Regions from separate parts of the Arthrobacter sp. Soc17.1.1.1 genome, predicted to be linked through region 3. Evidence: predicted binding sites of a transcription regulator. Region 3 holds the regulator's gene; each other region holds the start of a gene.

Region 1 (3,365 bases), 1.5 Mb from region 3:
CTCGTACTCGCCGGTGGCCGCGTTGAGGCCGTGACCTGCGGGCAGGCCGCGGACCTTGTCGACGACGACGCCGGGCTCGAGGCCCGCGTTGAAGGCGATCTGCTTCAGCGGTGCATCGATGGCGACGCGGACGATGTTGGCGCCCGTGGCCTCGTCACCCGAGAGCTCCAGGTTGGCGAATGCCTTGGCACCGGCCTGGATGAGGGCGACGCCACCACCGGCGACGATGCCTTCCTCGACGGCTGCCTTCGCGTTGCGGACGGCGTCCTCGATGCGGTGCTTGCGCTCCTTGAGCTCGACCTCCGTGGCTGCGCCGGCCTTGATGACCGCGACACCGCCGGCCAGCTTGGCCAGGCGCTCCTGCAGCTTCTCGCGGTCGTAGTCGGAGTCGGAGTTCTCGATCTCGGCGCGGATCTGGGCCACGCGACCGGCGATGGCGTCGGCGTCGCCGGCTCCCTCGACGATCGTGGTCTCGTCCTTGGTCACGACGACCTTGCGCGCGGTACCGAGCAGGTCGAGGGTGGCGGTCTCGAGCTTGAGGCCCACTTCCTCGGCGATGACCTGGCCACCGGTGAGGATGGCGATGTCGGCGAGCTGCGCCTTGCGGCGGTCACCGAAGCCCGGAGCCTTCACGGCGACGGACTTGAAGGTGCCACGGATCTTGTTGACCACGAGGGTCGCGAGGGCTTCGCCTTCGATGTCCTCGGCGATGATCAGCAGCGGCTTGCCGGACTGCATGACCTTCTCGAGGACCGCGACGAGGTCCTTCACGTTGCTGATCTTCGAGTTCACGATCAGGATGTAGGGATCCTCGAGCACCGTCTCCTGGCGCTCGGCGTCGGTGACGAAGTAGCCCGAGATGTAGCCCTTGTCGAAGCGCATGCCCTCGGTGAGTTCGAGTTCGAGGCCGAACGTGTTCGACTCCTCGACGGTGATGACGCCTTCCTTGCCCACCTTGGCGAGGGCTTCGGCGATCAGGTCACCGATCTGCGTGTCGCCGGCGGAGATGGACGCCGTGGCAGCGATCTGCTCCTTGGTCTCGATCTCCTTGGCGGAGGCGAGCAGCTCGTCGGTGACGGCCTTGACGGCCTTCTCGATGCCGCGCTTCAGGCTCAGCGGGTCCGCGCCGGCAGCGACGTTGCGCAGGCCTTCCTTGACGAGGGCCTGGGCGAGCACGGTGGCGGTGGTGGTGCCGTCGCCTGCGACGTCGTCCGTCTTCTTGGCGACTTCCTTGACGAGCTCGGCGCCGATCTTCTCGAACGGATCGTCGAGTTCGATCTCCTTGGCGATGGACACGCCGTCGTTCGTGATGGTGGGGGCGCCCCACTTCTTCTCGAGCACCACGTTACGGCCACGGGGGCCGAGCGTTACCTTGACGGCATCAGCGAGGATGTTGAGGCCTCGCTCGAGGCCGCGGCGGGCCTCTTCATCAAAAGAAATGATCTTGGCCATAACGGCTTAGGTCCTTTCGGGACGGTTGCATCTGAAGCACTTGAATGCTCTGCCTGTGTGCGGTGCCCGCGACGGCCGGACGACGCCTGAACGATCTCTTTCACGTTCCGGGCGCCATCCCCACCACAGAGGTTTGCCTGCCTCTCCACCCGCAGATTTAGCAGTCTGCGCGCGTGAGTGCCAACTCAATAATTAGCACTCTCACCACCTGAGTGCAACCTGCCGTGGCCCGTGACGGCGACCTTGCAGCGCCTCGGGGAACCGCCGCGCCGGAGGCGTAGCGCGGAGAGCATCGAGCGCATAGGTTGGGCGTACATCGAGCAGAAGGGGAGACACAGTGTCGTCGTCAGCAAACGGTTCGGACAGGCAGCCCGACGGGTCATCGCACGAGCACTCCGACGGGCAGGAGCAGGACGGCAGCGCTCCGGGAAGCACCCCGCACGGAGCGGGGCAGGGCCCGACCGCCCCGGAGGACCCGTCCCCCGATCGTTCGAGGGCGGGCGACGCCGGCACTTCGCCGATGGAGCCGGTCACGCGGCCCTACACGCCCGTGAGCGAGGACCCGTACGCGCAGCCGTCGTCGGGGGACGCGCCCAGCGGCCAGGCACCGGCCCGCGACCCGTACGCCCAGCCGTCCCCCCAGAACCCGTCCGCGCACCAGTCGCCCGCCTCGAACCCCTACATCCAGGGGTACCCGCAGGGGCCCCAGGGACAGCCCTCCCCCGGACAGGCCGGGTACAACCAGGCCGGGTACAACCAGGCCGGGTACAACCAGGCCGGGTACAACCAGGGCGGCTACCCGCAGGGGCAGTACGGCCAGCCGTACGCGCCCCAGAAGTCGCGCGTGGTCGCCGGAGTCCTCGGGATCCTGCTGGGCTCCCTCGGCATCCACAGGTTCTACCTCGGCTACACCACGATCGGTGTCGTCCTGGTCCTCATGTCCACCGTCGGGGTGTTCCTGACGTTCGGGCTCAGCGCCATCGCGGCGGGCATCTGGGGACTCGTCGAAGGCATCCTGATCCTGGTCGGATCAGGATCGTTCCGGACGGACGCACGCGGCATCCCGCTCAGGGACTGAGAGCTCCCGGGCCGACCGCTCACGGACCGACCGACCGGGGGCGGCCGGCCCACGGGACTGACTGACCGGGGGCGGCCGGCCCACGGGACTGACTGACCGGGACCGGCCGGCCCACGGGACTGACCGACCGGGGGCGGCCGGCCCACGGGGCGGGCCGGGTACCTACTGGAACTCGGGCCCGAGCACCACGGAGATGTACGGCGAGATCCCGGGGCTGTCGGCGAGATCGTCGATGCCCAGGTCTGCCGCCACCGACTCGGCGGCGGAGCGCTGCTCCTCGCCGTTGTAGAAGACCACGGAGGTGTCGAGCGGTGCCCCCGCCCAGTTGCCGGGGAGCACCGACACCCAGCCCTCGGACGCCAGACGGGCCGCGGCCACCGAGGCCAGCCCGGGAGACCCTGTGCCGTTGAGCACGTTGACCGTCTGCGCCAGGTCGGGTTCCTCCCCGTCCGCGCCCGCCGTCGACGTCGCCTCCGAGCCGGGCTCGTCGGTCGCCTCGGCGTCCGGGTCCTGGGTGGCCCCGGACGATGCCGACGGACCACCTGATGCCTCGTCGTCCTGCGTCGCAGCCGCGCTGGGTGCGCTGGTGGGCAGCACCGCCGTCGCGCCGTCGCCCCCGGTGAAGCCCAGCCGGGGAAGGAGGAAGTACGCTCCCAGGCCGATCAGGAGGGCGAGCACTCCCACCGTGATCTTGAGTCCCAGACCGCCTGATCGCGCCGGGATGAGCCGCTCGCGGTGGACGCCCTGGCGCGCCGAAGCCTCCGGGACCCTGTCGAACTCGTCCCGTGGGTGATCAGTCATGGATGAGGATGTCCTTCGCTCGTGGACCGTGGCG
Region 2 (3,365 bases), 2.0 Mb from region 3:
GATGTCGTTCAGTCCCTGCATCATGTCGGCGACCGTCTTGTGGGCACCGTCCTCGTTACCCACCACGGCCACGACGGCGACCTTGCCGGCCATGACGGGGCGCCCCTCCTCGTCCGTCTCGGCGATATCGGCGTCGAGCCGTTCCATCACCCGCTGCGCGAGGCTGGAGGGGTGGCCCACCCAGATCGGGGTGGACAGGACGAGGATGTCGGCGGCAAGGATCTTCTCGCGGAGGACCGGCCACTCGTCCCCGTTGCCCATGTCCTTCTGCACCCCGGGCGCCACATCGTGGTCCACCACGCGTGCGCTGGAGGTGGCGATGCCCCGTTCGGCGAACCCGTCGAGGATGTGCCGGGCCATCAGGTCGGAACTGGACGGTGCTGGGGACGGCGTGAGGCTGCAGATGAGAGCGAACGCGGTCAGGTCCTGCATGGGTACTCCTCCTGGTGGGAACTACGGCCGCAGGGTGCGGACCGGTCGTGGGGGATTCGGCGACGGCCACCGTGCATTGGTGACCGGCGGACCTCACACCTGCAGGACTCCCGGCAGGTCGGTGATCGCGGACACCTCATGATCGGGTGCCGACATCGCGGAAGGATAGGGCGAGCCGTCGCGGTTGAGCCAGGCGGTCCGGAGCCCGGCACGCGCGGCACCCTCGATGTCCCAGGGGTGGACGGCGACGAGCACGACGTCGCCCGCCTCCCGCTGCAGGGCACCGAGGGCATAGGCGTAGGACTCGGGCGCAGGCTTCCAGCGCGGCGCGTCCTCGACCGACAGGACGGCGGAGACCTGGTCCCGGACACCTGCCCGGTCCAGGAGTGCCTCGGCCGTCGCCATCGCGCCGTTCGTCAGCACTGCGACACCGAAGCCGTCGGACGCCAGGGCACGAATACCCTCCACCACGTCCTGGTGCACCGCGAGCCCCTGAAGCGCCGACATGATGTGGGCGACGGCGTCGTCGAGGTCCCGGTCGAGGATCCCGTCCGCGAGGACCGCTCGCAACGACCCCTCGGCGACCTCTTTGAAGGCAGGATTCTGCCCGGTTGCGGTGAGCGCGAAACCATCCCGGAGCACCGAGGTGAACCAGAGCGCGGCCAGCTGCGGAGGCGCACCGATCTCCTCGAACTGCCGGGACAGGGGTTCCATGTCCGACAGGGTGCCGTTGACGTCGAACAGCACCACCGGCAACACCATTACTGGCGGTACCCCTCCACCTGGCTGATGGGACGGGCATCGGCGTCGCTCGGGTCCTCGCCGGCGTCGGCCTTCGCCCGCCGCTGGCGGAGCAGGTCCCAGCACTGGTCGAGGTCCTCCTCCACCTTCCTCAGGCGTGCGGCGTGGTCCTGGTGCGCCTCGGCGGCACCGGCGTCCTGAGGCTGCTCGCGGAGCTCGTGTTCCTCCTGCACGAGTGCCTGGATGCGCTGGAGGATGTCCTGGTTGTCCATGGTGCGTCCCTTCGTCGTCGCCGTCCCGGCGTGCCGGATGATCAGCAGGCTTTCCTTCAGGCTACTGAGGCCGCGGGCGGTTGACCAGCACGATCACCGACGTGCCGGGAGCCGGGGGCACCACAGGGGAATTTGGTGCGGCGCCCGGATGCCCTAAGCTGTTGGAGAACCAATTGCCTGTGTAGCTCAGTCTGGTAGAGCATCCGCTTCACACGCGGAAGGCCCGGGGATCGAGGCCCCGCGCAGGCACGAGGATCAGCTGGAGACAGCACCACAGAAGGCCCGTACCGATTCGTCGGTGCGGGCCTTCTGCGTTGCCGGACCCCACCGGACCGGGTGTTCGTTCTGGGCGAACGCATCGAGGCTTAGCACTCGCAGGGACCGAGTGCTAATATTTTCGTAGTTGAGCGAAGGACGCTCAACCCCAGGAACCCACCTAACGGTGGCATACGCGAAGGAGTTGTTTCCAGTGGCCATGAAGTTCGATCCATTCCGCGAGCTGGACCGCGTTGCCGGCGCCCTCCTCGAGAGCCGTCCCGGACTCCGCCTCATGCCGATGGACCTCTACCGCGAGAAGGACCACTACGTCCTCGCCGCGGATCTCCCGGGCATCGACCCCGGATCGGTCGACATCGACGTGGACGGCCAGCTCCTGACCATCCGTGCGGAGCGCACCCTCCGCAGCGCCGAGGGCGTCAAGTGGCTGACCCGCGAGCGCGAGAGCGGCTCGTTCCTCCGCCAGCTCAGCCTGGGCCAGGGCGTCGACACCGAAGGCATCTCCGCCCGGTACGAGAACGGCGTCCTGAGCGTGATGATCCCCGTCAGCGAGCGCGCCAGGCCGCGCCGGATCGAGGTCGTCAGCGGCGAGGCGTCGACCCCGATCCAGTCGGGCACCGTCCAGGCCGGCACCGTCCAGGGCTCGGCCTCCGGCACCCAGGGCGCCGTCGAGTCCTGACCCCGCCGCGAGTACCCCCGACCGGCACCCCTACCAGCACCCCCGGGCTTCCCGCCCGGGGGTGCTTCGTCGTGAACCCCCTTGCGGGGGTACGCACCGGACACGAAGGATGGGGTCATGGACTTCACACCCAGCAAGGCAATCGTCACAGGCTCCGATTCCGGCATCGGCCGCGCCACGGCCATCGCCCTCGCAGCGGCCGGCTGCGACGTCGGCGTCACCTGGCACTCGGACCAGGACGGCGCCGAGGAGACCGCGCGCCTCGTCCGGGAGAAGGGCGTCCGGTCCGCCGTCGCGCAGCTCGACACCACGGACGCCCCGGCGTGCGGGGACGTCGTCGACCGGCTCGCCCAGGAGCTCGGCGGTCTCGACGTCTTCGTCAACAACGCGGGCGTCAACGGCGGCACCATGTTCATGGAGACCGACTGGGACACCTGGCGCGGCACCATGGGTGCCAACCTCGACGGCGCGTTCGTCTGCATCCAGCGCGCGGCCCGGCACATGATCGACGGCGGCAAGGGCGGGCGCATCATCGCCGTCACCAGCGTCCACCAGGAGCAGCCGCGCGTCGGCTCGGCGGCCTACGACGCCTCGAAGCACGGCCTCGGCGGCCTGATCCGCACCATCGCGCTCGAACTGGCCGACCGCGGCATCACGGCGAATGCTGTCCTGCCCGGGGAGATCAACACCCCCATGAACGCGTCGGCGGACCAGGACCCGCGCACCATGGACCGCCCCGGCATCCCCGTGGGCCGGCCGGGAGCGCCCGAGGAGATCGCCGACGTCGTCGCGTTCCTCGCATCCGGCGCCTCCAGCTACGTCAACGGTGCGTCGTTCGTAGTCGACGGCGGCATGCTCCTGATGGGCCCGCAGGCCGGATCGCACCTCACGAGCGGGGACTGGCGCACCCTCTGATCAGGAAAGTGTGAGGAACACCACAGTCTTCAGCGCACGTTCATGCCGCG
Region 3 (3,365 bases):
GCGGGGTCTCGACGTTGAGGTGGACGCGGAGATCCCCCCGGCCCTGGCCGCGGAGGTGCGTGACGCCGAGCCCGCGCAGCGTCAGGATCTCCCCCGACTGCGTCCCGGGCTTGATCACGAGCTCCTGGTCGCCGTCGTAGGTGTCCAGGTGCACGCTGGTGCCGAGCGCGGCCGCCGTCATGGGGACGCTGAGGGTCACGTGCAGGTCGTCGCCGTCGCGGAGGAAGGTCGAATCGGTGTTGACGCGGATCTCCACGTAGAGGTCGCCCTGCGGGCCACCGGCGATGCCTGCCTCGCCCTGCCCGGCGAGCTGGATGCGGGTGCCCGTGCCGACGCCGGCGGGGACCTTGATGGTCAGGGTGCGGCGGGCCCGGATGCGGCCCTCGCCGCTGCACTCGTGGCAGGGGCTCGGGATCACGGTGCCGTAGCCCTGGCAGGTGCCGCAGGGCGCGCTCGTCATGACCTGGCCGAGGATGGACCGCACGGCGCGCTGGACCTGACCGGAACCGCCGCAGATGTCGCAGGTGCGCACGGACGTTCCGGGCTGGCAGCAGCTGCCGTCGCAGGTGGGGCACACCTCGGCGGTGTCCACCTCGATCTTCTTGTTGGCGCCGAACACGGCGTCCTTCAGGTCGATCCGCACGTTGATGAGGGCGTCCTGCCCGCGGCGGGTCCTGGTCGGCGCGCCGGCCTGCTGGCCGCCTCCACCGAAGAAGGTCTCGAAGATGTCCTGGAACGCGAACCCGGAGCCCGAGTAGCCGGCGCCGTAGCCGTTGTCCGTGCCGTTCTCGTTGCCCGTGGTGTCGTAGACCCGGCGCTTCTGGGGGTCCGAGAGCACCTCATAGGCGTGCGTGACGCGCTTGAAATCCTCCGCGGCGTCCTCCCCGGTGTTCACGTCGGGGTGGAGCTTGCGCGCCAGCTTGCGGTACGCCTTCTTGATCTCCTCGCCGGTCGCACCCTGCGCCACACCGAGGACCTCATAGTGATTACTCACTCGTGCACATCACTTCCTGTTGGAGACTGCTGTCTGCTGCTCGCCGTTCCCGGCGGAAATTGTCTGGGTGCCCCGGAGGGCACTCGCCTACTCCTCGAGGATCCTCGAGAGGTAGCGGGCGACGGCGCGCACGGCGGCCATCGTCGTCGGGTAGTCCATGCGGGTGGGCCCGAGGACCCCGAGCTTCGCACCGGCGTCCGGTCCGTAGCCCGTTGCGACGACGGAGGCCCCCGACAGGCCGCCGTAAGGGTTCTCGCTCCCGATCCTCACCGAGATGCCGCGGGCGTCGTACTCCATCTCGGACAGGAGCCTCAGCATCACCACCTGCTCCTCGAGCGCCTCGAGGACGGGGCCGATGCTCAGGGGGAAATCGCCGGTGGAACGAGCGAGGTTCGCCGTCCCTGCCAGCAGGATCCGGTCGTCGCGGCCGAGCCCTGCGAGCTGTTCGAGCGCCCTGATGATCGTACCCCCGTGCGCCCTCAGGGCGGGGGGCAGCTGCGACAGGGCGACCCCGAGCTCGGCGGGCAGCGCCGCGAGCTTCATGCCGGACACCGCCGAGAGGATGCGCTGCCTGAGATCCGCGAGCTCGGCCTCCTGGATCGCCGCGGGCGTCCGCACGATGCGCTGCTGCACGGTGCCGTTGCTCGCGATGAGCACCACGAGGATCTGCTGCGGCGCCAGCAGCACGAACTCGATGTGCCGCACCGACGCTCCCCCGACGCGGGGGAACTGCACGACGGCGACCTGGTTGGTCAGCTGCGCGAGCAGCCGCACGGTGCGGTCCATGACGTCGTCGAGGTCCTCCGCGCCCTCCAGGAGTGTCTGGATGGCCTTCTTCTCGGGGGCCGAGAGCGGCTTCACCTCGGAGATGCGGTCGACGAACAGGCGGTAGCCCTTGTCCGTCGGGATGCGGCCCGAGCTGGTGTGGGGGGCCGCGATGAGGCCCTCCTCCTCGAGGACGGCCATGTCGTTGCGGATCGTGGCGGACGAGACGCCCAGCCCGTGGCGGTCGACGAGGGCCTTGGAGCCGACGGGCTCCCGGGAGTGGACGTAGTCCTCGACGATGGCCCGGAGCACCTCCAGGCGTCGTGGTTCACTCATTCCTGTGTCACCTCCGGGTCTGTTCCCTTCCCTCACGAGCGCGGCGGGCGGGTGGTTCCGAGCGGTTAGCACTCGACACGCCCAAGTGCCAAGTCTAGTACGTCCGCAGCGATTGTTAGCATTGGGGACCCGGGCCGCGGCACACCGCCGGAGCCCTTACCGGAAGGGCAGGCTCGGCATGGACTACGGCTGGGGAGCACAGGACATCGCGGCTCCCAGGCGGGTCGCCCTGCCCGACGTCCCGGTCGAGAAGGACATGGTCCTGGAGGACGTGCAGAGCGGTTTCGTCGGTGCTGTGATCCGCGTCGAGAAGTCCGGCGGGCTGCACGTCATGGTGCTCGAGGACCGGCGCGGGAAGAAGCGCACCTTCCGGCTCGGCCACGGCTTCCTCCTCGACGGGGCGCCCGTGCACGTCGTCGCGCCCGTGACACGCGCCGCCCCGGCCTCCACCCGCACCGCCTCCGGTTCCGTCCGGGTCGACGGGGCCCGCGCCCGGACGGCGCGCGCCAGCCGGATCTGGGTCGAGGGCAAGCACGACGCCGAGCTGGTCGAGAAGGTCTGGGGCGACGACCTCCGCCTGGAGGGCATCGTCGTGGAACCGCTGCACGGCGTCGACGATCTCGAAGGGGCCGTCCGGGCGTTCGGGCCGGGGCCGGAGCGCCGGCTCGGGATCCTCGTCGACCATCTGCTGCCACAGACCAAGGAATGGCGGATCGCGCAGCAGGCCATGACCGTGCCCGGGGCCCGCAACCACGTGCTGATCGTGGGCCACCCCTACGTGGACGTCTGGCAGGCCGTGAAGCCGGCTGCTCTCGGACTCGAGGCCTGGCCCGTGGTGCCGCGCCACCAGGACTGGAAGACGGGCATCCTCGCCGGTCTCGGCTGGCCGCACCACGACCAGGCCGCCGTCGCCCACGGGTGGAAGCGGATCCTCGCGGGCGTCAGCACGTACGCCGACCTGGAGCCGTCGCTGCTGGGCCGGGTCGAGGAGGTCATCGACTTCCTGACCGCGCCACCGGGCACCGCGTGAGCCGGACGGGCCGGGCCACCCCGTATCCTTGAAACACACTCCGGGGGAGAGTTTCCGCCAGTAACCAAAGGAACCGAAGTTGTCCAACACTGCCGACCACCAGCACCACGGCCGGAACGACGCCCGACCCGCGTTCGAGGGGATCCCGGCCACCGCACTCCCCCTGACGGCGTCCGAGGACCGGCAGTACGCCACGCTGGCACACTTCGGCGGGATCCTGGGCTTCATCCCCTCGCTGCT

What was found. The regulator HrcA, encoded in region 3, represses chaperone genes, less so after heat shock. The targets are predictions, from matches to a motif close to TTNGCACTCGNNNNNNNCGAGTGCNAA.
Region 1: a site for HrcA is predicted at 1,610-1,636, ahead of groL (chaperonin GroEL). Genes of this name have one in related genera too.
Region 2: a site for HrcA is predicted at 1,811-1,837, ahead of V6S67_RS00210 (Hsp20/alpha crystallin family protein). Genes of this name have one in related genera too.

What each region holds. Positions count from the first base shown of each region.
Region 1 is NZ_JBAJII010000001.1:558,152-561,516, reverse strand. Features, by position in the region: gene groL (chaperonin GroEL) at 1-1,452, opposite strand, end outside; gene V6S67_RS02640 (TM2 domain-containing protein) at 1,790-2,530, shown strand; gene V6S67_RS02635 (LytR C-terminal domain-containing protein) at 2,693-3,331, opposite strand.
Region 2 is NZ_JBAJII010000001.1:41,483-44,847, reverse strand. Features, by position in the region: gene V6S67_RS00230 (flavodoxin family protein) at 1-432, opposite strand, end outside; gene V6S67_RS00225 (haloacid dehalogenase type II) at 526-1,194, opposite strand; gene V6S67_RS00220 (DUF2630 family protein) at 1,194-1,445, opposite strand; tRNA gene V6S67_RS00215 (tRNA-Val) at 1,621-1,694, shown strand; gene V6S67_RS00210 (Hsp20/alpha crystallin family protein) at 1,921-2,400, shown strand; gene V6S67_RS00205 (SDR family oxidoreductase) at 2,518-3,315, shown strand.
Region 3 is NZ_JBAJII010000001.1:2,037,342-2,040,706, forward strand. Features, by position in the region: gene dnaJ (molecular chaperone DnaJ) at 1-994, opposite strand, end outside; gene hrcA (heat-inducible transcriptional repressor HrcA) at 1,082-2,095, opposite strand; gene V6S67_RS09390 (DUF3097 family protein) at 2,274-3,125, shown strand; gene V6S67_RS09395 (DUF4870 domain-containing protein) at 3,205-3,365, shown strand, end outside.